3 regions of the Levilactobacillus yonginensis genome follow, and region 1 is predicted to be linked to each of the others. Evidence: predicted binding sites of a transcription regulator. Region 1 holds the regulator's gene; each other region holds the start of a gene.
What was found. Region 1 encodes NrdR, which represses ribonucleotide reductase genes. Its sites were predicted from a motif close to ACACNATATATNGTGT; they were not measured.
Positions count from the first base shown of each region.

Region 2: pnuC (nicotinamide riboside transporter PnuC) is a predicted target of NrdR. The motif match lies at 3,559-3,574, and genes of this name have one in related genera.
Region 3: nrdJ (ribonucleoside-triphosphate reductase, adenosylcobalamin-dependent) is a predicted target of NrdR. The motif match lies at 3,739-3,754, and genes of this name have one in related genera.

Region 1 covers NZ_OZ061549.1:710,495-720,536, reverse strand. Annotated here, with positions in the region: gene AB3Y94_RS03545 (Bax inhibitor-1/YccA family protein) at 1-396, shown strand, start outside; gene polA (DNA polymerase I) at 757-3,423, shown strand; gene mutM (bifunctional DNA-formamidopyrimidine glycosylase/DNA-(apurinic or apyrimidinic site) lyase) at 3,445-4,305, shown strand; gene coaE (dephospho-CoA kinase) at 4,298-4,927, shown strand; gene nrdR (transcriptional regulator NrdR) at 4,927-5,448, shown strand; gene AB3Y94_RS03520 (replication initiation and membrane attachment family protein) at 5,452-6,831, shown strand; gene dnaI (primosomal protein DnaI) at 6,835-7,761, shown strand; gene thrS (threonine--tRNA ligase) at 8,193-10,042, shown strand, end outside.
Region 2 covers NZ_OZ061549.1:1,397,744-1,407,785, forward strand. Annotated here, with positions in the region: gene AB3Y94_RS06740 (thiamine pyrophosphate-binding protein) at 1-1,270, opposite strand, end outside; gene AB3Y94_RS06745 (magnesium transporter CorA family protein) at 1,705-2,622, opposite strand; gene pnuC (nicotinamide riboside transporter PnuC) at 2,737-3,489, opposite strand; gene AB3Y94_RS06755 (MarR family winged helix-turn-helix transcriptional regulator) at 3,817-4,239, opposite strand; gene AB3Y94_RS06760 (alpha-glucosidase) at 4,494-6,131, opposite strand; gene AB3Y94_RS06765 (FAD-binding oxidoreductase) at 6,536-7,930, opposite strand; gene AB3Y94_RS06770 (ABC transporter ATP-binding protein) at 8,843-9,502, opposite strand; gene AB3Y94_RS06775 (ABC transporter permease) at 9,515-10,042, opposite strand, start outside.
Region 3 covers NZ_OZ061549.1:2,351,154-2,361,195, forward strand. Annotated here, with positions in the region: gene galE (UDP-glucose 4-epimerase GalE) at 1-71, shown strand, start outside; gene AB3Y94_RS10910 (UDP-glucose--hexose-1-phosphate uridylyltransferase) at 74-1,537, shown strand; gene AB3Y94_RS10915 (LacI family DNA-binding transcriptional regulator) at 1,571-2,581, shown strand; gene AB3Y94_RS10920 (MarR family winged helix-turn-helix transcriptional regulator) at 2,879-3,331, opposite strand; gene nrdJ (ribonucleoside-triphosphate reductase, adenosylcobalamin-dependent) at 3,783-6,032, shown strand; gene AB3Y94_RS10930 (cob(I)yrinic acid a,c-diamide adenosyltransferase) at 6,078-6,614, shown strand; gene AB3Y94_RS10935 (M13 family metallopeptidase) at 7,009-8,967, opposite strand; gene AB3Y94_RS10940 (MarR family transcriptional regulator) at 9,148-9,651, opposite strand.

The DNA.
Region 1 (10,042 bases):
ATTTTTACGAAGGAAGCCATGACCAGTGCGTTTGTCTCAGCGGCAGCTATCTTTGTGACCATGGCCGGTATCGGTCTCTTCACGAAGCGTGATCTCAGTAAATTTGGGACTCAGGCCACAGCGGCTTTAATCGGACTAATCGTGGCGATGGTCATCAACATGTTCTTACAGAACAGTTTCTTAACGTTGATTTTTTCATTCGTCGCTGTGATTATCTTCTCCGTTCTGACGGCGTTTGATACGCAACGGATGCAACAGATGTACCTCAAGTATGGCGATCAGGTTTCTGTCACTGGTTTAGCTGTTAACGGGGCCTTGCAACTGTATTTGGACTTCGTCAACCTGTTCTTACAACTCTTACAAATCTTTGGTATATTCGGCGGCAACAACGATTAACCGTCCGGTAACTTAAGGGGTCGAGACACTTGTCTCGGCTCCTTTTTTCTTTTTCTCACCGCCCTCAATACTGCTGGTTAGGTGGGGGCGGAAAATGACGATTAAATGTGTCTGAAATGGCAGGTGTGACGACTGGATTTAGGCTACGCTAGGTAACATATCGGCATTGGCTAATAGATGGTAACGGCATTATTCGGCATCTCAGGTGATCAGTTTTTGGTAATGGAGGAGTGAAAAACGCTATCCCACTACCATAATTTCCAACGGATTACCCGTTATTGTTTCGGGTTTGGACAGTTTTTTGGTAAAATAGACTTAGAATACTCGAGCATGGTTAGCATGACTCGAAAGGAGCGGAACATGGCGGAAAAACGTTTATTATTGATTGATGGTAACAGTGTCACTTTTAAGGCTTTTTTCGCGCTATACACGGCACTGGGGAAGTTCACCAACAGTGAGGGCCTCCATACCAACGCCATTTACGGCTTCAATACGATGCTGGAAACGATGTTAGATGTGGTCAAGCCCACACACGCATTAGTAGCTTTTGATGCGGGGAAGACAACGTTTCGGACAAAAATGTACGACAACTATAAGGGTGGCCGGGCCAAGACGGCACCAGAACTCTCGGAACAGTTCCCTTACGTTAAGGAACTCTTGGCTGCACGAGGCATCCAAACCTACGAATTGCCCGACTTTGAAGCTGATGACATCATCGGGACCTTGGCTCGTCAAGCTGAGGAAGATGGGTTTACCACGACCATCGTGACCGGTGACCGGGACTTGACGCAATTGGCTGACGAACATACAACAGTTTCAATTTCCAAAAAAGGTGTTAGTGAGATTGAACACTACACGCCCGCTTACGTGAAAGAAAAGATGGGTGTGACGCCAGAGCAAATCATTGACATCAAGGGGTTACAGGGGGATAACTCTGACAATTATCCAGGGGTCGCTGGTGTTGGCCCTAAGCGTGCCGTTGATTTGGTTGGCAAATACGGTAGCATCGAGAACATCTATGATCATATTGATGAGATTACCGCTAAGAAGCTAAAGGAACATCTGCTTGAGGACCACGACCAGGCACTTCTAGCCAAACAATTAGCCACAATTAAACGGGATGCGCCCGTAGCCAAGCGCGTTGAGGACTTGGTTTACACCGGAGATGATACGGACAGTTTGGTGGCCTTCTATCAACGGATGAACTTCAATCAATTTTTAAGCAAAATGAGCATTGACGGTGAGGCACCAACGGCAACGCCAGGTTTGGAAGAAATTACTTACACGGTCTTAACGGCGGACAATTTACAGAAATTGCCAGCATTTGAGAGTGGTTGTGAATTTTATTTAGAAATGTTAGCCGATAATTATCATTTAGCGGACTTGGCTGGATTCGCGATCGGTAATGAAGATCATTGGTGGGTCAGTCGAGATGTCAGCCTCTTACAGCAGGCACCCTTAAAGACGCTTTTAGAGTCGTCTAAGGTTGCTAAACAAGTCTTTGACGCCAAGCGGACATACGTGGCTTTACAACGCTTAGGCATTACTCTAGCAGGGGTTGATTTTGACCTACTCCTGAGTTCATACCTTTTGAACACCTATGACAATAGCAATGATTTGGGCCGAGTTGCGATGGAACATGGCTATCACCAAGTTGCTACGGACGAAGATGTCTATGGGAAGGGTGCTAAGGAGGCTATTCCCGATGACGATGATGTCTTCTTCAAGCACCTAGCACGGAAGACCCGAGCCATTGAGCAGTTGCGGCCGCAATTATTTAAAGGGCTAGAGGAAAATGAACAGACGAAACTTTACCGTGAGATTGAATTGCCAATGGCCTTTGTCTTGGCACGAATGGAAGTTGCCGGCATTACGGTTCAAGCCTCAGAACTGGAGGCCATGGGTAGCAAATTCACGGAACAGTTGGCTGAAATTGAACAGACCATTTACAACGAAGCGGGCGAAGAGTTTAATATTGGCTCACCTAAGCAACTGGGGCACATCTTGTTCGAGAAGATGGGGTTACCCGTTATCAAGAAGACCAAGACAGGTTATTCTACGGCCGTTGGTGTTCTGGAAAAACTAGCAGCTGAGGCACCTATCGCTGAAAATATTTTACGCTACCGGAAGATTGCGAAGATTCAGTCCACCTACGTTGAAGGATTGTTGAAGGTGATTCATCCGGATGACCATAAGGTTCACACGCGGTACCTTCAAACGTTGACGCAGACGGGGCGGCTATCATCCGTTGATCCTAATCTGCAAAACATTCCAGTGCGCAATGAAGAGGGGCGAGCCATTCGTAAGGCGTTTGTCCCCCGGCACCCTGATTGGGAAATCTTTTCTTCTGACTACTCGCAAATTGAATTGCGGGTGCTAGCTCATATGAGTCACGACGCCAATATGCAGGAGGCCTTCCGCGAGGGTCAAGATATTCATGCCGCTACTGCGCGTCGAATCTTCAAGATGGGGCCGGACGAAGAAGTTACACCGAATATTCGGCGGCAGGCCAAGGCCGTGAATTTTGGAATTGTCTATGGTATCAGCGACTTTGGATTGTCACAAAATATTGGTATTTCACGTAAACAGGCCAAGAACTTTATTGACACCTACTTTGAGGAGTACCCTGGGGTTAAGGCGTACACGGAGCGAATGGTCCAACAAGCCCACGAACTTGGGTATGTAGAAACGATTGCGCACCGGCGGCGGTATTTACCGGACATCAATTCCCGCAACTTTAATCAGCGTTCTTTTGCTGAACGGACGGCGATGAACACGCCAATTCAGGGGAGTGCAGCTGATATTATTAAGATTGCTATGATCCGGATGGAAGCGGCCTTAAAGGAAAAGAAGCTACAAGCTACCATGTTGCTACAGGTTCATGATGAGTTGATTTTTGAAGCACCAGCTGAAGAAATTGAAACGCTGGCCAAATTGGTGCCCAGTGTGATGGACTCTGCCATTGACTTAGAAATTCCGTTGAAGGTGGAAAGTCATTACGGACCAACCTGGTATGACGCTAAATAGTCGGTAAAAGGAGAGGTCAGTATGCCAGAATTACCTGAAGTTGAAACAGTTCGACGGGGGTTGACCCGCCTAGTTGAGGGGGCCACGATTGATCACGTTGAGGTTTTTTATCGTAAGATGGTGACACCTGAAGCCGAGGTGTTTACCGTGGAGTTAATTGGCAGAAAGATTGAGCGAATTGATCGACGGGGAAAGTATCTCCTCTTTCGATTTAGTGGTGACCTAACACTGGTTTCACACCTGCGGATGGAAGGAAAGTATGATGTCCAGCCGGAGGGTAGCCCGGTTTTGAAGCACACCCACGTGGTTTTTCATTTGACGGACAATCGTGAGCTTCGCTATACCGATACCCGGAAGTTTGGTCGGATGCGCCTAGTGCCGACTGGTACTGAGGAAACGGCTCTGCCATCGTTAGGCAAGTTAGGGCCAGAACCGACTGAGGACTCGTTAACGCTGGCTTACATGCAGACGATTTTTGGTAAGTCTCACAAAATTGTGAAACCATTTTTGCTGGATCAAACGAAAATTGCTGGTTTGGGCAATATTTATGCGGATGAAGTCCTCTGGTTATCCAAAATTAATCCATTGACGCCAGTCGATGAATTGACGAATGCACAATTGGAAACCTTACGGGAAAACATCATTCAAGAATTGGCCATGGCAATTCAGGGACACGGAACAACCGTGCATTCATTTTCGACCGCTTTTGGTGAGGCCGGTCAGTTTCAAAATCAGCTTCATGTTTATGGCCGAGAGGGCGAAGCCTGCGAACGTTGTGGAACTGAACTGGTTAAAATCAAGGTGGCTCAACGTGGTACGCACTACTGTCCACATTGCCAGCCACTGCCACCTGAAGCTTTAGAGGCGGTAACCGATGAGTGAAATCTGGGGGCTGACCGGTGGCATTGCGACGGGTAAATCGACGGTCAGTACCTGGTTACGTGAGGCAGGACTGCCGATTATTGATGCGGATGTGATTGCCCGCCAAGTGGTGGCACCTGGGACGCCAGGACTTAGTCGAATTGAACAGGCTTTTGGTGCTGAATTTATTCACGATGGTGCGTTGGACCGGCAGAAATTGGGCCAACTTGTCTTTCATGATCCCGAACAACTGCACCAACTAGAAAGCATCACGACGCCACGGATTCAAGCTGAGATTCAACGCCAATTGGCTGTCTATCGTGCGGCTAAGGCGCCTGTTGTCGTGATTGATGCCCCGACCCTTTTTGAGGTGGGTTACTTGGTAGACCTCGTCGACCATATTCTAGTGGTAGCTACGGACTCAGTCACACAACAGCAACGGTTAATGGCTAGGAATCACCTCTCTGCAGTGGATGCTCAGGCCCGTATGGCGCGACAATGGCCCATTGAGGAAAAGATTGCCCGCGCTACCGTTGTTATTGATAACGGGGGAACGATTGCCCAAACGTTACAACAAGTGGTAAAATGGCTTGACACGAACAATTTTGGAAAAAGTCAACAAATTAAACGAGGTGACCAATAATGCAGTGTCCGCACTGTCATCATAATGGATCGCGGGTCGTCGATAGCCGGCCCACAGACGACGGACGAGTTATTCGCCGGCGCCGGGAGTGTGAGAGCTGCGGCTTTCGTTTCACGACGTTTGAACGGGTCGAAGTGACGCCGTTGTTGGTGATCAAGAAGAATGGGACTCGTGAAGAGTTCAACCGCGAAAAGATTTTGCGAGGGATTATTCGTTCAGCAGAAAAGCGACCAGTCGGCATGGACGTTATGACGAACGTTGTCGATGAGGTTGAAAACAAGATTCGGGCGCTGGGCGTCAACGAAATTTCAAGTCAGTTAATCGGGGAATATGTGATGAACCGGTTAGTGGATGTCGATGAGATTGCCTATATCCGATTTGCTAGTGTCTATCGGCAATTCAAGGATACTGGTGTCTTCTTTAATGAATTAAAGGACATGCTAGACAAGGATAAGATTAAAGCGACTAAAGAAAAGGATTCAAGTAAAAAACGAACGAACCACCAAAGTGAGGCGAAATAAGGCATGGAGGATTCCTGGCACCAGTTGCAACCAAAGACCGGCTTTTTGGTTCGGTTGGCAGACCGGTTGACCGATCAAAGTTGGCAAACTTTGACGCAGCTTTACCAGCCGATTATTGGACCGAGTGCCGCGGGGCTCTACTCGGCCCTTTTTTGGCTCCCTGAACGGTCTAATTATAAGCGACATGCCACGATTTTAGGCTTACTCGGGATGGACCTGGCAAATTTTTATCAGGCACGATTGCGGTTGGAAGCGACCGGACTCTTGGTGACAACTTACAAGACGCGTGATGAACTGACGAGTTTTACCTACGAGTTGCACGCGCCCTTGTTACCAGTGGACTTTTTCAAGGATGATCTTCTCAGTGTGCAGCTTTTAGGGGTTGTGGGTGAAGAGTTGTATCGCACGCTCGTTACCAATACGACGTCTAAACCGCTGCCAGCTAATGATGAGCAAGACATCACCAAAAACTTTTTGGATGTTTTTCATGTCGACGGACAGGAACTCAGTCGCTTGCCGGCTGCAATTACGGCTACTCGAGAAACACTACCGACGAGCAGTGCGGCTCCGGCAATTTTACCCACGCAGGATGAGGATTTTGATTTCAAACTCTTAGGTGAAATTCTAGAACATTCATTCATCGAAACCCAGGCATTGCGCGGACAACGTCAGTTACTTTTGACTGAGCATGCCACCTATGGCCTGGACGAGGTTACAATGGCCCGTTACGTCGGAGAGGCAACGGATCTGGCTACCAATCAATTTAATGCCGAACAGTTTAAACGGATTATTGCTCAGCACTTTGGGCAGCAGCATCGAGGGGTGACGGCAGCTGCTATGGGCACTCAGGCCACGCCGGCAGCTCAGCCAGCGAGTCAGGTATCCCGGGCAAACTCTGCCGAACAGGCTTTACTCCAGGTTGCTAGCAAGACAGCACCCGCAGTCTTTTTGCAGGCCATCAAGCAAAAGAACGGGGGGTATGTCACGGATGGGGAACAACGGATCGTTCGTGATTTAGTCAGCCGACAGTTGTTCCCAGAAGCCGTCTTGAATTTAATGATTTACCACGTCTTGGTAGACGAGGACCGGCCAACCCTGAACAAGAATCTACTGGATACGATTGCGAATGATTGGAGTCGGTCTAAGATTACGACGCCGCAGTTGGCGATTCAGAAGATTCGTGAACGACAGCAGGCCGCACGTAAGCCACGCCAATCCCGGCCCCGGCAGTCAACCGTTAAGGAGACTTTGCCGGATTGGGCTAAGAAACCCGCCGCAAATGAAGAGACGGCAACGGCGAAGCTGACGCCGGAACAGCAAACCCAATTACAGGCACGAATCGCAAAACTCAAAGATCGTAACGCACAAGGGAAGGAGGAATAAGCGATGGAGGATCTCAGTAAAACCATGCAACAATTGATGAATTCTCGTCATTTGAACGACAACTATCGGCAATTGATGGCTAAGGTCTACGACGACCCTAAGGTGACAGCCTTTTATCAGGCCCACAAGGAAGAATTAACTGAGGACGTTCTGACCCGGTCCGCTGCTAAACTCTATGAATTCGTTTCGGAACGTGAAAAATTGGCTAAGGGTGGGACCACTTTTGCAACTGGTTATGAACCGCAGTTAATTGTCTCCAATCATTTGATCGATGTGGCCTATGTTCCAACGGCGGCGACACAAGAAAAGCAAGCCCAGCAACAGCTTCGTCAGCGAGTGAAGTCGATTGCCATGCCTAAGAGTATTCGTGAGGCAAGTCTAGATAATTTTGACCAGGATTCTGATCGCGCGGAGGCTTTAATGGCCGCATTAGATTTTGTGGATGCCTATGAAGCCAGTCCGAAACGGCGACACCAGGCACTTTATTTAGCTGGTAGTTTTGGCGTTGGAAAGACGTATTTGCTGGCCGCCGTTGCCAATCAATTAGCGGCTGATGGATTTTCCACCACGTTAGTTCATTTCCCTAGCTTTGCGGTGGAGATGAAGAATGCCATCGCCCAGAATGGGGTAGCAGACAAGCTAGATGCTTTGAAGCGGGCCCCTATCTTGATGGTTGATGATATTGGGGCGGACGCTATGTCGGCCTGGGTTCGCGATGATGTCTTAGGCGTTATCCTGGAATATCGGATGCAGGAGGAGCTGCCAACCTTTTTCAGCTCGAATTTTTCGATGGCTCAGTTAGAGAAAGAGCATCTAAGAATTTCGACGCGAGGGGACGATGAACCCTTGAAAGCGCAGCGTTTGATGCAGCGAATTCGGTTCTTAGCACGAGAAATCACAATGGTGGGAGTTAACCGCCGACCACAATAAATTCCGTTATATCGGGGATGAACTTACCTTGTGCTAAAACCATGGTGCCGTAATGGTTTGCCATTGTGAACGAATGGTTAATTAAAAATTTTCACAATTTATTTTAATATTGTCCTTGACAATAATTCTAGAATGGTGTTTACTGTATGTATTGAAGCGGTGATGAGAAACACAATAACCACTTAGCACTCACAGGAAGAGTTGGTCTTGCTTGGAAGCCGGCTCGTGTGCTGATGATTATTACCATTCTCTAGCTATCGGGAGGAAATTTCCGGTCGGGTCGTTCCGTTATTAACGAGTTGAGTCCATGGAACTTAGTTCTGTGGAAAAATCGGGTGGAACCACGTTACGACGTCCCCAGTATCTATGATGATACTGGGGACTTTTTCGTTCTTTCCCCCAAAATCATAACAAGAAGGAGATCATGTATTATGGCAGATATTTCTATTAAGTTCCCTGATGGTAAAGTAAAGGCATTCCCAGCTGGCTCATCCGCAGCAGATGTCGCAAAGTCAATTTCCATCAGTTTAGCAAAAGAAGCTGTTGCCGCTAAATTTAACGGCAAGCTGGTTGATTACTTAGCACCACTTTCTGATGATGGGAGCATCGAAATCGTCACCAAGAAGGATGCTGAAGGCTTAGCTGTTTTACGGAACACAACCGCTGCCTTATTACGGATCGCGTTAAAGAAAGCATTCCCAGCTATTCGTTTAGGTGAAGTTAGTGCCGACGAAGATGGGTTCTACGTTGATACCGACAAGGACGAACAACAAGTTAGTGTTGATGAATTAGACTCCTTAGCCGTTATCGTTGAAAAGCTGGTGTCTGACAAGTTAGACATCAAGCGGATCTCCTTAAGCAAGGATGACGCCTTAGCTTCAGTAAAGGGCGACCAATACAGTTCAGAATTAATTAAAGCCATCGATGGCGACGAAGTTTCCTTCCTCCAAATCGGTGAATACCAAGTACTTAGTGACGGTGCCCAATTAGTAAACACTGGCGACGTTAAGCACTTCAAGTTCCTCTCAGTTGCTGGTGCCTATTGGCAAGGCAAGTCTTCAAACCCAATGTTACAACGGATTTACGGGACTGCTTTCTACAACCAAGCTGATTTAGATGAAGATTTGAAGAAGCGCCAAGAAGCACGTGAACGTGACCACCGGGTTATCGGGAACCAATTGGATCTGTTCTTCGTTGATCCTAAAGTTGGTGCCGGCTTACCATACTGGATGCCAAACGGTGCAACTATCCGTCGTGTGATTGAACGTTACATCATTGACAAAGAAGTTGCTAACGGTTACCAACACGTTTACACGCCAGTCTTAGCTAACCTTGATCTTTACAAGCAATCAGGTCACTGGGCTCACTACCGTGAAGACATGTTCCCACCAATGGATATGGGTGATGGCGAAGAACTTGAATTACGGCCAATGAACTGCCCTAGCCATATTCAAATTTACAACCACCACATCCGTTCTTACCGTGAATTACCAATGCGGATCGCTGAATTAGGGATGATGCACCGTTACGAAAAGTCTGGTGCTCTGAGTGGTTTGCAACGTGTTCGTGAAATGACGTTGAACGATGGTCACACGTTCGTTGCTCCTGATCAAATTCAAGAAGAATTCAAGAGTATCTTACGGTTGATGGTTAAGGTTTACGATGACTTTGACATCAAGGACTACACTTTCCGTCTGAGCTACCGTGACCCTAAGAACACTGAAAAGTACTTCGATGACGATGAAATGTGGAACAAGGCACAAGCTATGTTGAAGGGTGCCATGGACGAATTAGGCTTTGACTATGTTGAAGCTGAAGGTGAAGCCGCATTCTACGGTCCTAAGTTGGATGTACAAACGAAGACTGCCTTGGGTAACGAAGAAACGTTATCAACTATCCAATTAGACTTCATGATGCCAGAACGCTTCGACTTACACTATGTTGGTGCCGATGGTGAAGAACACCGTCCAGTTATGATTCACCGTGGGTTAGTTTCAACGATGGAACGTTTCGTTGCCTACCTGACGGAAATCTACAAGGGTGCCTTCCCAACCTGGTTAGCTCCTAAGCAAGTTACGATTATCCCAGTCTCTGAACAAAAGAACGGGGCATACGCTGACAAGCTGGCTGCTGAATTGAAGGCTGCTGATGTTCGGGTCAACGTCGACAAGCGTGGTGAAAAGATGGGCTACCTGATTCGGGATGCTCAAACGCACAAGATTCCATACACGTTGGTTGTTGGTGACGACGAAATGAATAACGGTAGTGTTTCTGTACGTAA
Region 2 (10,042 bases), 690 kb from region 1:
TCAACGCACCAGCTAACCCAGCCGGCAGACCATAACCCATCGTGGCAAACAATCCAGACAACGCAAACCGTTGTTCCTTATCCATTGGTAGTCCACGAACAGCCCATTCGGAGACGTTTCCAGTGTCGACACCGTACGTATCTTTAGGTCCCACCATTGAAGCAATCTTTTGGGTAACTGCTTCAGGAGCCAGGCCCTTGCTATCATCGGCGGCTTGCTCTGCCAACCAGGCATTCCAATTCTGCTTATTTTGCCGGTTAGCCGTCAGCCAATCGGTTGCTGGCAACGTCTCACCCGTAGCAATCATCGCCTGCAGATAGCTCTTCGCATCACTGAGAACGGCGTAATCAACGGGAACCATTTTCCCAATATCAAATGAATTATTGTTAACCTGGATGATCTTGATGTTCTTTGGCCAGAACTGGGCAAATGGAAATTCGGAACCCAGGAAGAGAATCAAGTCGGTATGCTGTAAAGCTTCAAAACCAGACTTCGACCCTAGCCGACCAAACGTCCCAATGGCATTAGGATTGTCGGTAGGAATCACCCCCGTCGCTGGCACCGTATTCAAAACTGGTACGTTGAATTGCTCACTGAACTTGACCAGCTCTGTTCTAGCCCCCAGTAAACCGCGGCCCGCGTATACCAACGGGTGTTTAGCCTGCTTCAACAGCTTAAGCGTTTCCTGAACAGCGGTTGGATCGATAACTTGAGTGTATGTGTTGGAAACAACGTTAGGTGTCTTGACAGGTTCGTAGTCAATTTCCTTAGCGGATAAATCTTCAGGGATGATGACGACCGCTGGCCCCTTTTGCCGGTAAGCTTCTCGAATGGCTTGGTTGACCATGTATGGCAGCTGTTCCGCCGTCGTGGCCGTCCGGTTGTACACCGCAACGTCACCAAACATAGGCGTTTCATCCATTTCTTGGAAGTAGTTCGTATTCATCGTTGGCTGAGGCACTTGCCCAACCAAGGCTAGCATTGGGACGTGATCCATCTTGGCATCATAGAGACCGTTGAACAAGTGTGTTGCACCGGGACCCGCTGACCCAAAGGCAACGCCAACCTTACCAGTGAACTTTGCATCAGCGGCTGCGGCTAGAGCACCAACTTCTTCATGACGCACCTGAATATAATCAACTTTATCTTTTTCAAGATACAACCCTTCAACCGTATGGTTAATTGAACCACCAGGAATCCCATAAATGTGGTTCACGTCCCATGCTTCTAAAACCTTTACTAACGCTTGTCCCGCAATCATTTTTGTCATGTTAATCGCGCTCCTTAGGTCAGGGGTCCTGGCAGTGAATCGTTCGTCGAACACCCCAAAATTATTGATTGGTGTCATCATAGTCCCCTTCAACCACGAATGCCAGTAATTATACTTACTTTTTGTTAGTGAATATTTTCACGGCAGAAAGCGGTTTTACCTAAACCGATAATATTGCCGCCGGTGGGCAGGGCCGTCGGAGATGACTGATTTCGACCAATGCCTCATCAAGTTGCTCTTGACGAAGCCACCATTCCTGGTCAATTTAAGCACTAAAAAAGCAAGACTGAACCCACCTCAGCTCAGTCTTGCTTAATTGCTATTGCATAGAAAAATCCGTGCTGCGACAGCTATGACAATGCCGCTAGCTTGCGTACCCCCACAACAGGCGAAATTTTTGGTCGGTTCTGTCGGCACAACACAAATCCTGGTATCTACCAGAAATGACGATGGCGGAGCATCATGGCTACGAGACCCATGACCCCCAGCATCAGTAATACCGTGAAGACCCAGGAAACGGCATCGTTTGCGAATGGTAATTTGACATTCATCCCGTAAAAACCGGTAACGATTGTTGGAATCGTTAGGACCAGTGACCAAATCGTTAAAAACTTCATCGTGTCGTTCAGGTTATTGTTCAAGACGTTGTTAAACGTATTCGATATCCGGTCGACGACGTCCGCCTCAATCGCCGTCATTTCAGATGTTTGTCGTGCTTCGATTACAGCATCCGCCAAGTGTTCATTGTTCTTGTCAGATAGCTGTTTTCCAAACGGTGTACTATTTAAGTTCACGACCATCATAGCGTTATTTCGGGTGGCACTCACAAAGTACGCCAGACTCTGCTGCAAGTTCGACAGAGCAATTAAATCTTTGTTGTCGGGCGCCTTATTCAGTTGCCGATCCAACCGGTTCTGCTCGGCATTGATTTTACGAATTGGCGGAATAAATTGGTCAAACAGGATAAACATCCCAATCAACATAAATTCATTGGTATCCGAAATCTGCGGTAACTTTAACCGTTCGGTCAACGTTTGGTTGACCCACTGCGTTCGCTTGGTGGTAATCGAGAAGACCTGATTACCCTTCAATAGAAACGTTACTGGTCGCGTGATATACCGCTGCGACACTTGATCGATCACCACGGGAACGTGGAGCACAAACAATTGTGTGTTCAAATACTCATCACGGTCATAGTGGGACCGTTCGTTTTCATCGGTTACGTAGGTCAAAATCTCATCAGTCAGTCCATACGTCGTCTGCAAGGCGGTTCGGTCCTCTTCGCCTTCAACCATGGCCATGACCCACACCAGGTCCTGTTCCCCCGTCCCAATCTTTCTCTCGACAATCATTGGGGAATCCCCCTTCTCTTATTAAGCAATTGGTTTAAGTGTACCACGAGCGACGAGGAAATTCTTTAAGATTATCCGAACGAATCGAAGGGCCTGACTGACCGCCGTAACTGGCTAGTTATTCGACTCTAAGCTAGCCGCGTAAGCTGCTTCCTGCTTAATGACCCGTTGACGCTCCTTCTCGTTATACCAGGGAGAAATCGTGAACGCCAGCACATCATTGGCCAAGTAGACGGAACTGTTGATGAACATAGCCAAGGTTGCCGACCCTTGCCGGAAGGAAATGAACCACAGCACCATTTGTGCCAAACCAGACGCAATCCACCAAACATACTGGTTGTTAAAGCGCAAGAAACAGATAATACCGGCTGCTAAACTAATGGCAAAGCTGATAGCATCAACCCATGGCCGCGGATCATCCGTGAAAGCACCAATGGCCCAACCCGAAAGCAGGTAGACGGCCACCGTCGAAACGATAGCAATTACCCAACTGCGCCCGGTAAATTTCCGAATTTTAGACGCCATGTTGACGTTCCAGCTAGCACTGATCAACACAGGAATGTCCAGGGTCGCCACGTAGGCAATCTGCTCAAAAATACTCAAGTAATTTTTGGCAGCGAAGCCCGTAACGATGAAACATAACGCTGAGACGATTCCTAGAAAACCATTAACGGACTTAGCCGCATTAATGGCCAAGACACAGAGTACCCCCAATGTAGTTCCCACAAACGTGAGTAGCGTCAGTGGCGTAATGGGCGAACTAACTAAGGTCATCACCTGACATCCCAGACTAAAAAAGAACAGGCAGTAATTCTGTTGTGGCCACCCTTTAAGTTGGTGAGCTAGAAATTGAAAATAATGGGTCATGCTGATGATCTCCTCGTAATTTTGATTTACCATATCTGGTAGTTCTCACGCCGGCAAGGTGCGATTTCAGCACAATATATTGTGGTGCCCGTTTTGAGCAACAGATTTGATTATAGCACTTCCATTTTGACCTGCGGGGCTCATTTTAAAATTTGTTTCATGCAAACCACCCCAGATTTAAGCGATTACATCCCCGCAGATTCAGCTGTGAAACAGCATTTTTAGTAAGGCAGTCAGCCTCACACATTATCCTGGTTGGGGTAAAAAAGCCAAAATAAAAGGGACTAGTCGCGTACGACTAATCCCTTTAGCAAAAACATTTAAGTATTATTCTTCAGCCTCTGCCGGATCATCTTTACTAGTAACAGCCGCTAGCATTTGCGTCAACTGCCCCACGGTCAAGGCACTCCCATTGCTGTCCAACTGAACGCCACTCATGGTTTTAGCAGCTTCTCTCAGAGCATCTAAACAGGTAATTTCAAGTTGTTCACCGGTAGACGTCAACGAAAACGGGCGGACCCGCCGGTCAGAGCTTTGATAACTTTGCACGACATAACCCCGCCGAATCAATTGGGAAATTCCCCGTGATACCGCGGCCCGTGAGATACCCCGACTATCCGCTACAGTAGCGGACGTAAGCTTACCTGGGTTCTCTAAAATATGGTGCAAAATTGCGTACTGGTCCACCGAGATCCCCATGGTCCGTTGGAAGCGCGTAGCTGCCTTTTCTAATTCTCTTTTCAACTCCATGAAAGACTCAAAGAAGCTTTCTGCATGTACGACCTTACTCTTTACCATAGTATTCATCATATCCTTATCTTCACTTACTAACCCTGAATATAATTAACATGATTAGCAATACGCAAAATGGTTGACCCCATAGAAATATCTATATAATTAATAATAAAGAACAACCTTACAAAAATCAAGCACTATTCACTGATTTGTAAAAAAGTTTACGGTATAAAAAAGGAACCGAAGATTTGTTCTCGGCCCCATACGTTTCATTCTAGCTTTCGTAAGTGGTAGAGTCGGGCTTCCCAAGGCTGAATCTGCGGCTCATCTGAGTCCGCATCCACAGCCATATTGGTCAAAATCAACTCACTGGTGTTCAGGTCAAACTCCTGAGTCGTCGCAACCTGATTACTCATGTTAACGACCACCAACCAGTTATCGCCGTTCAAAGTCCGCCGATAAACATACAACTGATCATCTTGTGTATCAATCAGCTCGTAGCGCCCTGTTGTCAGGGTCGGGACAGACTTCTTTAGTCGAATCAACTGCTGATAGAAGTTTAAAACACCATGTGGGTCGTGCCGTTCCTGTTCCACGCTTAAGCCACCCGATCCCAATCCCATATCAATCCACGGGGCGTGGTCGGAGAAGCCACCATACTGCGCATGCGTCCAAGAAATCGGGGTCCGCGCATTATCCCGACTCTTCATGGCTAAGTTATGAAGAGCCGTTGACGTCGGCACCCCGGCAGCCGTCTGCTGCTGGTAGAACAGTCGACTGTCTAAATCTCGGTACTGACTCGCTTGGGTGAACGCAGCATTGGCCATCCCTAGCTCCTGTCCCTGATAAATGAAGGGGGTCCCCTTCATCAGGAAGTACCAGAGTGCCAAGGCTTTGGCGGAACGCCACTGATAGTCAGCAGCATTCCCATAGTATGAAACAGCACGAGGTAAATCATGATTTTCAATGAACAAGGCGTTCCAACCGATACCCTCTAAGCCGAGTTGCCACTTTGAAAGCGTCTCGCGTAACGCGGCAACTGGGAGTTTGGGCTCAGCTTTTTCCCAGAAATGCACATGATCAAATTCCAAAAGTAAGTCGAAATATCCTGTCCGTGGGTTCAACCAACGTTGGGCAGTCGCCATATCAATCCCACCGACTTCCCCAATGACGAAGGTATTATTCCGTTGCAGCACGGGCTTCAAAGCAGAAAGGAAAACGTCCGTTCCAGCAACATCTCCAGTGTAACCAGTCCGTGGGCGGCCAACATTAGCAAAGTCCTGCCGCTTCTTCAGATGCATGACGCCATCCAATCGAAAGCCGTCAACACCACGGTCCACCCACCACTGAATGATGGCACTCATTTCTTGCCGAACAGCCGGATTTTCCCAGTTCAAGTCGGGTTGGCCTTCAGCAAATGTATGCAGATATGCTGCCTGTACTTCAGCACTATAAGTCCACGCAGAACCACCAAAGACGGACTCCCAGTTGTTGGGGGCAACACCTGGCTGGGCATCCCGCCAAATGTAGTAATCGTGGTAGGGACTGGTTACGTCCGTCAAGGCGGCTTGGAACCAGGGATGTTGACTGGACGTATGATTCAACGCTAAATCGATGACCACTTTGATACCAGCGGCGTGGAGGGCTTCAACCAAACGAGTAAAGTCGTTAAGGGTCCCAAACTGGGGAGCAACAGCTCGGTAATCTGTCACATCATAACCGTTATCCACGTCACCTGATGGATAAAACGAGGACAACCAGACAAAATCAACGCCCAGTTCCCTTAGGTAGTCGACTTTTGTTTGGATGCCGGGAAGGTCGCCCACCCCATCGTGGTTACTATCAAAAAAACTTTGCGGGTAAATCTGGTACCCTACCGCGTGTTGCCACCATTGTGCGTCAGCCATTCCCGTCTTCCTTTCGTTGCTCATTCTGCAACCGGTTGTCCCTCTTCATATTCGGGGATTGCATTCGCTTACAATTGTAACAATAATTATCTTATTTGTCGGCCGATTTGGCAAATTTATTGCTCACAACTAATTTGGAAGTTAAATGTTACGGCCATTATTAATTGCGGTGAGCGCTGATAACGTAGCTACGATCGACTAAAATCAACTGACAATCGAGTGTTGCCAGCTCGTCACATTTTGCTTGAAGAATCAAAATAGGCTAGTAGAAACTAAGTCTGCTAGCCTAACGATTAATGATCACAAAAGTATCGCTAATATTTACAAAATATTCAGGAGAGAAAGCTAATGCTGGCAATCAGCTGTGTCAGGATTGGCTTCCGGCACGGACCCTTTTCGTAAGTTTAATCAATTTTACGCTTAGGATTTAAGAGGTTCATTGGATCAAACAGTGTCTTGACCTGGTGTTGTAATTGATCGACTGTTTCGCCAAGTTCAGGGTTGTTCCACTGGTTCTTCAGCATCCCCACGGCATGTTCACCGGAAATAGTGCCGCCCAATTCCAACGTCTTCCAGAAGGTCTGACGTAAAGCCTCGATAACGACCGCAGGAACTTGGTCTTCGTCCTCAGACCACGTGAAAGTCGGGTGCACGTTCCCATCACCAGCATGACCAGCCGTATAAATCTTAATCCCCAGCTTCTTGCCCAAGTCCTGGAGGTAATCCATCATTGGCGCCAACTTAGACAGTGGCAGGGCCATGTCTTCCATCAGGTGATTGTTGCCCGAGAAAACGGCTGGTAACATATCTTGTCGCAATTTTTCCAGAGCAGCTTGTTCATCAGGATCGGTCGTCACCTGAACGTGTTGCCCGTTGTACTTAGCCAACAAATCGTTCAAAACGCCAACGCTCTCGTCACTACTACCATCTAGCCGGAAGATTAACATAGATCCGCTGTTTTCAGCATAGTGAGTGCCTTTGTAACGGTCCAAAGCAATGACCGTATTTCCATCCAAAGCCTCCAACATTGTTGGATAAACGCCAGACATCCGAATAGCTGAAACACCTTTGGCCAAAGCACTCATATCATCAAAGAAGGCCACTCCCATGACAGACTTACCCAGTGGAATCGACATTAATTTGACTGTGACTTCGTAAATGATTCCCAGCGTACCTTCAGAACCCACGAAGAGTTGGGTCAGGTCATATCCGAAAGCCTGCTTCAACGTCCGGCCGCCAAGTTTCACAATCCGACCATCAGCTAAGACGGCCTTCAAGCCCAAAACATTGTCCTTGGTTGCACCAAACCGCACGGTGCTCATCCCACCAGCATTGGTTGAAACGTTCCCACCAATAGATGAAAATGGCTTAGATCCTGGATCTGGTGCGTAGAACAACCCCTCTTTACGAGCAGCCTTATCCAAATCACCGTTAACGACCCCGGGTTGAACGACCGCCACGGAATCTTCCTTGCTGAGCTCCAGAATCTGGTTCATCTTACGCGTCGACAGAATGATGGCACCATCGATCCCGTCGGAACCAATCACCGTACTGCTAAACGTCGTTTGTGGAATGACCGCAATGTGAAACTTCCGAGCAGTCCGTAAGACACCCTGAATGTCTTCAACACTGGCAACTTCCACAAATGCCCGTGCTAGTCCGGTTTCTCCACCCGAAGCATTGGGGTTGAAGGATTGCTTCTTCAACGTAGCTTCATCGGTGTGAACCATTCCGTCCTTAACCTGTTCTTGAAGGTAACTTAAAATATCTTCGTCAGAATATGCACTAAATACTGTCATGGTACCGGCCTTCTTTTCTCAAAATTAAGTTTGCACGATCAGTGTAACACGTAATTTTTAAAAGTACAGGTTAAATACTTTCAACCCGTGAGTCTGAACTAACCGGGGCGACCGTTTCATCCACCTCTGGTCGTCAGAAATAGCCCCGCTGTGGGGACTGGGGAAAGCCAAAGAACGTCGACACGCAAACTTAATTCCTGACCACCTCCGGCTACAATGGTTTCGTTGTGCATAGAAAATAGCCACATGACAATTGAATTATCATGTGGCTACGGAGCCTTGTATATTAGTTAAATTATACAGATAGATTCATTGAAAAAATCAGTTAATCCGAGAATGTTTGCATATCAGTTAAACACAGTGAGTCTGTCTCTTCCAGTCATACGACTGCTGACACAATCACGCAAGTTCTATAGCCACTGGCCAACGGCGCCTCTGGCTAGCAGGGATGGGGCCGGCTGTGTCGGTGGTCTTAGCTCGATGATTTTCTCGAGGTTAGACCACGGGACGAGCTTGGAAACTCGGTGGTCTTCCGAGATTTCAAGTCGAAGAGCAAGACCGCCTTTTGGCTTGCTCCGGTCCCCACAGCAGGAGCCGGCCCTGAGCCCATGACATAAAAAGGGCAACAAAAAAGGGCCCAAGCGCTGTCTTGGGTCCTTTCGTGAAAACTAATCGCTTATCAAATGATGTAGTTTTTAAAGACGTTTCAAATAAGCATTATTGATGCTCATAAGGTCATCATACGCTTCAATTTATCAAAGTTCAATAATTTTTATCTTAACGAATGTATAACTATTTTGTGAAAATTAACACGAAATCGGATAAATCCTTACTAGTTAATTTATCCGATTTTCCCTAGATTTGCAAGAAAAAGCACTGGTTAACTTCCGCAGCCGTCAGCCCATTTTCCCCTCAAGCTAGCTCTACAAACCGTTTATTCTCTAACCGAAATTGGTGATCACACTGACTCGCGACGTCCGGTTCGTGGGTCACGATAATGACACATTTTCCTTGCTCATGTGCAATCTTTTGGAACTGTTGAATGACTTCTTTCGTATTATCTTCGTCTAAATTTCCAGTCGGTTCATCAGCCACCACCAGCTTCGCATCGCAACACATCGTCCGCGCAATGGCCACCCGTTGTTGCTGGCCCCCGGAGAGGTGTTGGACGTTGCGTTCGGCTAAATCAGCGCCAATACCTAAGTCGCTTAATACCTGGCGAGCATAGGCCTGATCACCCGTGTGATCCGCGTTCGTAATCGCCATCGCTGTGAGCAAGTTATTTAACGGTGACATATAGGTAAAGAGGTTGTAAGCCTGAAACACAATGGAGACATCGTGCCGGCGGAAGTTGGTCAAGCCAATCTGCTTAAGGGAACGATCATTTAATTTAATATCCCCCTCCTTAGGCCGGTCCAACCCGGCAATCAACGATAGAAACGTGGTCTTTCCCGATCCGGAATGACCAAGAATGGCGTAGGACTGACCAACATCAAATTCCAGATCAATCCCCTGAAACAGTGGCTGGTCCTGATCCCGATACCAGTAGCCCAAATCTTCTGTTTTTAACATCTGCATTCCTCCTTAGGAAATCAAAACTTTCTTCGGCTCTAGTCGGAGGATTCCGCCAGAAGCAAGCATGATCGACAGGAACGTAATAGCTAAGCCCAAGCCGCCCAGTTCCGCCAGGTTAACGGCGCTCACCGTCACCTCTAGTTTCGTGTCAGTTGCCTGCTTAGCCGTCTGGCCAGTGCTACCGGGGCCACCATTGCCACCTCGCAGGCCACTGCCACCATTGCCGCTAGGTTGACCAGTACTACTATTCGTCGTCTGCGTGGTGATTGCACTCTGCGAGACTAACTGAGTGCCTAGCTGATTACCGACAAACTTGCCACCAGCACCGGCAATCGCCACGGCTACCACAATAACCATCAGCATTTCCGTAAAGAATTGGGCAATGATTTTCCACCGAGCTTCACCCAGCGACAACAACACGCCAATTTCAAAACGCCGTTCCCGAATCATCAAGATGACGATCAGTGCCAGAATAATGGTTCCCGCGATGGCTACCAACCAAACGATTTTGTTGGCAAATCCTTCGACGTTGTCCAT
Region 3 (10,042 bases), 1.6 Mb from region 1:
TTCGGACCGCTTGGAACTGGAAGCAAACGCATCCACAAGGTTATAACGATCGGACCGAGGAGACGAAGTAATTATGGCTAAAGACACAATTCAAACTTTCATTGATCACATTGTTTCCTCGCCAGCACCCTACACGGAGCTGGACCGTCAGTACGTGACGAACCGTATTTTTGCCTTGATTGGCGATGGTGTTGCTGCTCAAGCAACTTCTGATGAACCCATCGACTTGGTCAATGCAATGATTCAAACGGCCGTTGACCACGGTAAGATTGAAGATTCTCCGAGTCCTAAGGAGATTCTTGAATCAGAACTGATGGACTTCATGACGCCGCTTCCTTCAGCCCTCAACCGGGGGTTCTGGGACCGGTATCAACAGAGTCCTAGTGCCGCAACTGATTGGTTCTATCAATTAAGTCAAAATAACAATTACATCAAGACGCGTAACATTGCTAAAAATGTGGTCTTTCCAGCGAAGACACCAGCTGGTGAATTAGAAATCACCATCAACCTGTCTAAGCCCGAAAAGGATCCTAAGGCGATTGCTGCTGCCTTGACACAGAAGAAGACCAGTTACCCGTTGGATCAACTTTGCATGACCAACGAAGGGTACTTGGGCCGTTTAGGTTATCCAGCCCGTAGCAACCATCGGATTATCCGGATGATGCTGGGTGGAGAAACTTGGGGCTTCCAGTACTCCCCATACGCTTATTTCTCTGAACACGCCATTTTCTTAGCCAAGGAACATCGGCCAATGGTGATCAACCAACACACATTTACCAACTTGTTGGAAATCGTGCGGACACTACCAACTTACTTTGTTGGCAGTAACGCCGACCTGCCCATCGTTGGGGGATCTATGCTGACTCACGACCATTATCAAGGTGGGAAGCACGACTTTCCAATGATGAAGGCCCCTATCGACCGGAAGATTGACTTGGGTGTGGCTGGCGTGACAGCTGGGGTCGTTAACTGGCCGATGACTGATATTCGGTTAAGCGGGGCTCAACCGGAACCACTGATCAATGCCGCAACCAAGGTCTTGAACAGCTGGATCGGTTACTCCGATGAATCTGTTGACGTTCGGGCCTACACGGGTGATACGCGTCATCATACCATTACGCCAATTGCGTACCGTGACGGTGACGACTACGTTCTGGATTTAGTCCTGCGAGACAACCAGACGTCAGACAAGTATCCGGATGGTATCTTCCATCCGCACCAGGATGTTCAACACATCAAGAAGGAAAATATTGGCTTGATCGAAGTCATGGGTCGCGCTATTTTACCGGCACGGCTGAAGAGTGAAATGGCAGAAGTCACGAAGTACTTGATTGACCAACCAAACAACATTGCGGACATGCATAAAGCGTGGGCTGACAAGATCAAGCAGGACCACCAACTGACGGCAGAGAACGTCACTGAAGTCTTGCACCAAGAAATTGGGAACGTCTTTGCTCGGGTCCTGGCGGATGCTGGGGTCTTCAAACGTGATGCGACTGGTCAAGCTGCATTGGATAAGTTTATTGCTCAAATTTAGTGTACAATGGGTGAATAATCGTTTAAGGGGGTGATGGTAATCGCAGCAACACTAAAGGATATTGCGCAGTCCGTTGGCGTGTCTCTGGCCACTGTATCGCGGGTCTTGAACTATGATCGAACGCTTTCGGTCAGCGAGTCAACTCGTAAACAGATTTTTGAAGTCGCTGAGGAATTGAACTATACCAAGCTCAAGCACCGGGCGTCATCGTCAGCCAAACAGCTGAAGATTGCCATCGTCCAGTGGTATTCGAAGACGAAGGAACTCGATGACTTGTACTATATGTCGATTCGATTGGGCCTAGAGAAGCGTTGCGAACAACGTCACATTCTGGCTACTCGGTCGTTTCAAAATGATTTACAGGCTGTTGATACCGACGTTGATGCCATTATTGCTATTGGTAAATTTAGCCAGCCGCAAGTTGAGTCAATGGCTCAGCTGACACCTAATTTGGTGTTCGTTGACCAGGACCAACTGTGCCACGGGTACGATAGCGTGGTTACAGACTTTCGGTTTGCCGTTAAACAAGTGGTGGACTTCTTCTGGCAACGGGACCAGCGCCGCATTGGCTTGCTTTACGGGACTGAATGGACCACGGATGGCGAACTCGAAGTGATTGATCCCCGGTATAAGGCGTTCAAGCAAGAAATGATGGCACGAGATGCTTTCAATCCTGACTTGGTTTTTGCTGGCGACTACACGAATCATTCGGGCTATCAGGAAATGCAAACGGCCATTGCTCAGTTGGGTGATGGTTTGCCAGACGCTTTCTTCGTCACGAACGATCCGATGGCTGGGGGGGCCTTGAAGGCCCTCCACGAAAACGGAATCGCTGTGCCGGAACGGGTGAAGCTGTTTAGCTTCAATGATACGACGATTGCTAAGTACGTCTTTCCAGAGCTGAGTAGTGTGCACGTCAATACGGAACTGATGGGAGCTACGGCTGTCGACATGGTGGAGAATCGCCTGCAGACTGGTCGTTCAACCGCACAGCGGATTACCGTGGGTACTGAACTGATTCAGCGTGAGAGCACGTTAAAATAAACTGAAATAAGAGCGTTTAGGCCAAATTGGTCTGAACGCTCTTTTGGTGTACGCTGCTGGAATTGTGCCGCCTTCGGCTACACGGGTGGGACCAGCAAATACAGTATTTGCTAGTGGGTGCAGTCAGGGGTGGCTTGAATCTAGATAAATTCTATCGGTTGAAGCTGGTCTATTGTGATTGATGAGTTGTTTTGAGAAAATTTTGGCTGTTTTCCTAGAGGAACGTACAAATTAATTTATTCTGATAGTGTTAGGCTAACTTTTAGTTGTGAGTCAATGTAGCCGGAGGTGGTCCATCTAGGACTTCGACTTGCCTGGCAAAGGGGATTCGAGATCAGTGATCCGTTCACTCCAGGTGAGTAGATTCTCGTAGACAGTTTCCAAATCAGTAGACGCCGTTTCACCGAGTACTTCTTGCCACAAATGTTTCAGCAGGCGGCGAATGCTGCGACTGGCGTCCATACCAGACTGGGTGATGGTGATCCAGATGGTGCGACGGTCGGTCTGATCGGAGTGCCGTTCGATGTAACCCGCCGTTTCTAGGCGCAACATTTCCCGACTGACGAGTCCCTTATTGATAGCTAGTTCATTAGAAATTTGTTTGGCCGTAACGCGTTCGTGTTCGCTAATGAAGAGGAGAAAATTGGCGTTACTGGCATTGAGTTCCGGTAAGGTTAAGTCATGACTGATGGCAGTTTGAAGTCGGCGATGCAGGATGCCAATGAATTTTCCTAGCTGAATAATTTGCATGGGCGCCCTCCTTTTGGCAACAGTATAGCATAGACAATGAAGGGACAAATAGTTTAAAGCCGCGGAGTTTCGTATTGCTTTGGGTGGTCATCGCGCGTACGTGAATTGTCGGGGCCGTGAATGATGGTTGGGTGACCTGAAAAACGACGAAAAATTTTTTTGAAAGGCTCAATCGCGTCACCTATTTAATTGTGTTTGAAGCGAGTTGTTTACTACCCAGTTAGACTTGTGGTTCGATTAGGGGTGGGGAGGGAGGTCAAAAGTTTTACGTGGTTTATCCAATTACAATTAACTGCTGAGAAGGAAAAGTTGCGTGTTCGCCATGCAATATGTTACATAGTCGGTTCCGTCCAAAAGTCTAGGGACAGTTCAATTTTTCTATATGTTGTATTTTTAAACTAAATATTCTACCATATCTAGTATACGGTTGAGACGGGAGTGAATGAGTTTGATGAATACAGCAACGGCGCCAATGGTCACGCTATCGGCGGATTTCATAAAAAAAACACAGGACGAGGTGACCCCACATTGGGGTGAATTAGGTTGGGTCACTTACAAAAGAACCTACGCACGGTGGTTACCTGATCAGCAACGGACTGAGGAGTGGCCCGAGACGGTTAAACGCGTGGTTGAGGGCAATATCAACCTCGACCCACGGTTACAGGCAGATTCAGTGACTGATCAGGTGGTTGCAGACTTAACGCAAGAGGCTCAGAACCTCTACCGGTTAGTCTACGGATTGGCAGCGACACCATCCGGTCGGAATTTATGGATTTCGGGAACGGACTATCAACACCGTAACGGTGATGCCCTCAATAACTGCTGGTTTATTGCCGTGCGACCACAACCATATGGTGACAGTCATCTGGTTCCGAACTACTTGGAACAGGACCAGCTAGCGGTTTCCATGCCTTTCTCTTTTATGTTTGATCAACTTATGAAGGGTGGAGGGGTTGGCTTTTCCGTAACCCCCAACAATGTGAGTCAAATGCCCCGGGTGGACCGACAGATTGACTTAACCATTGTGATCGATTCCCAGAGTGCTTCCTATGACGCCTCAGTGGCGCTAGGAGCCACTGACCGGACTGACTGGATGCAACGCCATTCATTAGCGAAGACGCGTTACTATCGGCTCCCAGATACTCGTGAGGGCTGGGTGTTGGCCAACGCCAACATGATTGACGCTCATTTTAATGCCAGCAATTCGGAGGGGCAAACGCAGGTCGTCTTAGATATCAGTGATATTCGTCCTAAGGATGCGCCAATCCACGGTTTTGGTGGGACGGCGTCCGGGCCAATGCCACTAGTGGAGATGCTCTTTGATATCAACCAGATTTTAAATGATGCCGCTGGCCGGAAGCTGACTGCGGTCGATTGTACGGACATGGGAAACTTAATCGGGAAAACGGTCGTTGCCGGCAACGTTCGGCGGTCCGCTGAACTGGCCTTAGGTGGCGCTGAGGACGATGATTTCATTACCATGAAACAAGACAAGGATAAGTTATACCATCACCGGTGGGCGTCTAATAATAGTGTGGCAGTGGACAGTCAGTTTGCCGACTATCAGCCAATTGCAGATTCCATTCAGCATAACGGGGAACCCGGGATTGTGAACCTCGGACTGTCACGTGACTATGGTCGACTGATTGATGGCCGGCAACCTGGGATCGATGGCGAAGTTGAGGGCACCAATCCCTGTGGTGAAATCTCCCTGAGCAACGGTGAACCTTGCAACCTATTTGAAGTCTTTCCCAGTGTGGCCGAGGAACAGGGGTGGCAATTAGAAGATGCTTTTGAATTAGGAGCTCGTTACACGAAACGGGTAACCTTTAGTCATTATGACTGGGAGGTTTCCCGGAAAGCTATTCACAAGAATCGGCGAATTGGGGTCTCCATGTCCGGAATTCAGGATTGGATTTTAAAGACGTTCAGGCAACGCGTCGTGACCGGGTTTGAAGCCAAACAAGATGCTGAAACCGGTCGGACGTTCATGCAGCCCATCTATAATCAAGCGGCAGTCAAACGATTCAATGACCTCTACGCGGCAGTTGTACAAGCAGATAAGACTTATTCCGAGACGCTGGGATGCCAGCCTTCAATTAAGCATACGACGGTCAAACCCTCTGGAACGGTAGCCAAGTTGGCGGGCGTGTCAGAAGGAATGCATTTCCATTATTCTCGTTACCTGATTCAACGGATTCGGTTCCAGGATAGTGATCCGTTGTTGCCCGCTTTGAGAGCCTGTGGTTATAAAGTTGAACCAGATGTTTATAGTCAAAATACCATGTGTGTGGAATTTCCAGTCAAGGCGGCGCATGCAGACAAATCAGCGTTTGCTTCTGCTGGTGAGGTCTCCATGGCGGAACAATTTGCAACGCAGGCATTTCTCCAGACCTACTGGTCCGACAACGCAGTTAGCTGTACCGTGACGTTCCAACCTAAAGAAGGCGCAGAAATCAGTCGGCTACTGCTACAGTACCGGCAAACAATTAAGTCGACGTCACTGTTACCTTACAGTGGGGCAGACTTTGATCAGGCACCTAAAGAACCCATTGATGAAGCAACTTATCACCAAAAGCGGGCCGAGATTTCAGCGGACGTGGCGGTTAAGTTTGCTGAAATGATGGGACATCATGATCAAAAAGATGTTGAATTGGTGGATCAATCTGATTGCGCCAGTGGCGCTTGCCCAATTCGGTAGACAAGTGAAACAGGTGACTTGAGGACGTAGATTGAGGTGCAGAACGTGAAGATTTATACGCGTGTAGGTGATCAAGGATTGACGAAACAAGTCAGTGGCCGAATGGTACCAAAGACGGACGCTCAAATTGTGATGCTTGGCGATATCGATGAACTACAGTCATATTTGGGCGTGGTTATTGCTAGTCTGGGCAATGCTCACATAACGCTTGTGGCCGAACTAATGACAATTCAACGTCGACTATACACGCTAGAAGCGGACGTGAGTATTCAACGGCATGCGAAAATGACGGCTGCAGATACGACTAATTTGGAGGAACGCATCGACTGGTACGTGGACCGCGTCCCGGAACTGAAGGGGTTCATTTTACCAGGCGGTTCGCAAGCCGGTGCTCAGCTACAGGTGGCACGCACCGTTGCGCGTCGAGCAGAGCGATCCGCAGTGGCGTTGCATCGCCAACAACCGCTGGCGGCGCCTATTCTGACATACTTGAACCGGCTGTCAGATTATCTATTTGTCCTGGCGCGCTATGTGAACGTCCGGGATGGCTATCAGGAACAACCAAGCAAGTTGGATGAGTGAGTCGGCGGTAGGCCTCAGCTAGATTAGGTGAGTTGTGCAGGGTGGATTTAGCACCGTCCAGATTGTTTGGGGATTAATGAGTCTGGTATTTGTTGGTCATATGGCTATACAGTACAGCGGATGCTAACTAGTTAGACAGATTGCCTTTCTAGGCGCTATGACCCTTAAACTATTTGTGATTAATTACGTAAAAAAAGGGTCTGGGACAAAAGTCCCAGACCCTTTTTGCACTCCGAACGTATATGGTCGAAACGTGCGCCAAAAGGCAGTCAACTCCGCTTAACCCCGATAGACAAACAATCCAAAATCGGGATTATTCGTCTATCGACGTTAATGCTCATTGACTAACCGCCTTCTGTCCCACTCTCTTTTTGTTTTACTAATTTTTACTGTTCTACCAGATCTTAACACGGTCGGCAGGGGCCAAATACATCTGGTCACCTGGCTGGACATTGAAGGTCGTATAGAAGTCGTCGAGATTTTTGACCTGAACGTTAGCCCGTAACTTAGCAGGAGCGTGGACGTCGATCGACAACAGTAGTTGCATGTATTCTGTGGTGGCTTTCATCCGCCAAACGTTGCCCCAATTGATGAAGAACGCCCGGAGGTCAACGTCATCGCTTGATTTAGCGGCCTCTAAGGCACAGCTTAGACCACCGGCGTCGGCAATGTTTTCGGAAACGGTCAGTTGGCCGTTGACCTTTTGACCGGCAAATTCAATGCCATCAAATTCACTGATCATCGCCTTAGCCAGGTCCTTAAAGTGGGCTAGGTCGGCTTCCGTCCACCAATTGTGGATGTTCCCAAATTCATCAAATTGGGAACCGTTATTGTCAAAGGCGTGGGAAATTTCGTGGGCGATGACGGCCCCAATTCCCCCGTAGTTGGCACTGCTAGATTGCTGGAGGCTGTAGAATGGTGCTTGCAGGATGGCAGCTGGGAAGACGATTTCATTGTTGGAAGGGGAGTAGTAGGCGTTCACTGTATTGGCGCTCATCTCCCACTTCTTCCGGTCAACGGGTTGACCCCAGTGGCCGAAGTGGTTGGCAATGATGGTTTCGGTAATGGTTTGCAGGTTATCATACAGTGAAGCCTGTTCGTCAATCTTGAACTTGCTGTAGAGGGCGTCGATAGAGTCTGGGTAGCCCACTTTGATGGTCAGCTTTTGCAACTTCACGATGGCCTTTTCACGAGTGTCTGCACTCAGCCAATCATTGGTCTTTAACCGTTGTTGGTAAACGTGGGTCATCTTGAGGACCATCTGCCGGACGTCTTCCTTGGCTGTTTCACCAAAATATTTACGTCCATAGTAGTCACCAACAACTTGACCAAATGTGCCAGTGGCCAGGTAGTAAGCCGCTTTTTTCTGGGAACGAGCTTGCTTCTGACCGGAAAGTGCCCGGCCATACGTCCCGCCAACCTGCCGGAATTCTTCAGTTAAAGCACCACTGGCAGATAGGACGGTCTTCACCAGCATCCAGCTCTTAATGGCGTCAAAGTTAGCCGGTGCCAGAATGTCGTTGGCTGCATCAAAGAAGAGTGGTTGGGGCAGGATAACTTGTTCAGGAACATCGTTAATAACGCCCTTGATGGCGGCAGTCAAGTCAATATTAGCTAATTTGGCGTCAACGTCTTTCAGTGGGAATGGATTGTACATCTTGACGTAGTCGGCTGATTCTTCAGCGAATTTTACGTGAGGGGCAATCTGAGCATCAAAGTCTTTCGCTTGTTCCACGATGGTCGTGGCTTCGGCTTCGGCATAGCCCGCCAGTTGTAAGAGCTTGACGGCCGTCTGGGTAAAGATGGGCATCAGTTGCTTGGCTGCGGAGTTGTCTTTAGCGTAGTAAGTCTTGTCTGGCAAGAACAGGCTAGGGGCGTCAACGTACAGGGCGTAGTGACTAGTGTCCTTCATGTCGGGTTCTACACCCAGGTCGATTGGCACTGGAAGCCCCTTTTGGTACCATTCCACTAAGTGAGCATTCAAGTCAGTGAAATCCTTGAGGTTGGCAATTTTAGTCAGCCAAGGCTTTAGCGGGGCAGTCCCATCGTTTTCGCGCCGGTCAAAGTCGCTAGCTAGGGCGTATAGTTTTTTAAATTCGGCCATTTCGGAATTGGCGGGGGCCATCTTACCCGCTAAGAGGTCGGCAAAGTCAGCCATCAGAGTGTGCTCGATATTGTCGACTAGGTCCATGAACCCACCAGTTGAGGCGTGATCGGCGGGGATGGTAGCCTGCTCAGCCCACTTGCCGTTGACCGCGTCATAGAAGTCCTGGGTCAGTTTACTTTCGTCTACGGGAAACGCTGATGTTGAGCCACTGGCAGAAGCATCAGACGTGAAATGATTAAGTCGCATACGGAATCCTCCTTGATTTTTCGTGTTACCTCAAAGGTTAAACCATTTGATGAGAAAAGGGAATTTTTTTGACACCCAGTTTTTAGTTGGTCAACTGGATTAGTGGGTAAACCAAAACGTGAGCTAGCGAGGTTGCCCACTAACTCACGTTGGTTCTATTCTGTTGTGATGGGTCACGACCTACTTATCGCCCAGTGCCTTCCGTTTTGTACGGAGAACGGGTCGCTGGAATTTCGGCCGGGTCCGATCCCAAACAGCAATATTTTGCTGATATTGCGTGAAGAATTCATTGATGTCGCCAGCAGTTAAGCTCGTTGGAATTTGTTCCCAAGCCGCTGCACTCTGCAGGAACGCCTGACGAATGTCATTTTCAATCGCCGCCCCCTTAGGCGTTAGCCGCAGGTACTTCACACGGCGGTCATCCAACTTAGCCTCTTGTTCAACAAAACCATCCAACAGCAGTGCCCGTAATTTTCGAGCAGCCGCGGAACGGGTGGTACGGGTCGAATCGGCCAGTTCGCTCAGCGTGATATTGCGTTGCTCATGAATTTGTTTCAACAGCAGGTACTGTTCAAAGCTGACCGAGTACTGACCCGTCACCTGTTCAGCGGCATTGATCAGTACGCGAAAGATCTCGCGGTATTGACGTAGAAATGTTTCGAATACTCTTTCTTCGTTTTGCATGATAACTCCCCCTAGGAAAACGAATTCAGCCGATTTGGTGCAATTTGCTGGTAAAATGACCAGCATTCTTCACTAACTCAGCATACCGTTATTATGCGGCCTGACGGGTGGGGATAAAAACAATTGCGCTTATCCACTGTGATTAAGAAAGGTCAGCTTGTTTTCTAAATCAAGGTGGGAAAGGAACTTAGTTGCTGGCAAAATAAAATCCGCTCATCCTACTGACGTAGCGGGGATGAGCGGATTAAGAGAGTTATTTTAAAGGTTGAAAGGTCGAAAACTGTTATCAAACCAAGAATAGCAAGGTGATATAGACTTAAAACTAGTCTGACCCATCCACCTACGGCTGTCAGAGATTCTGCCTGCTGTGGGGAACGCCTGCGGCCTGAAA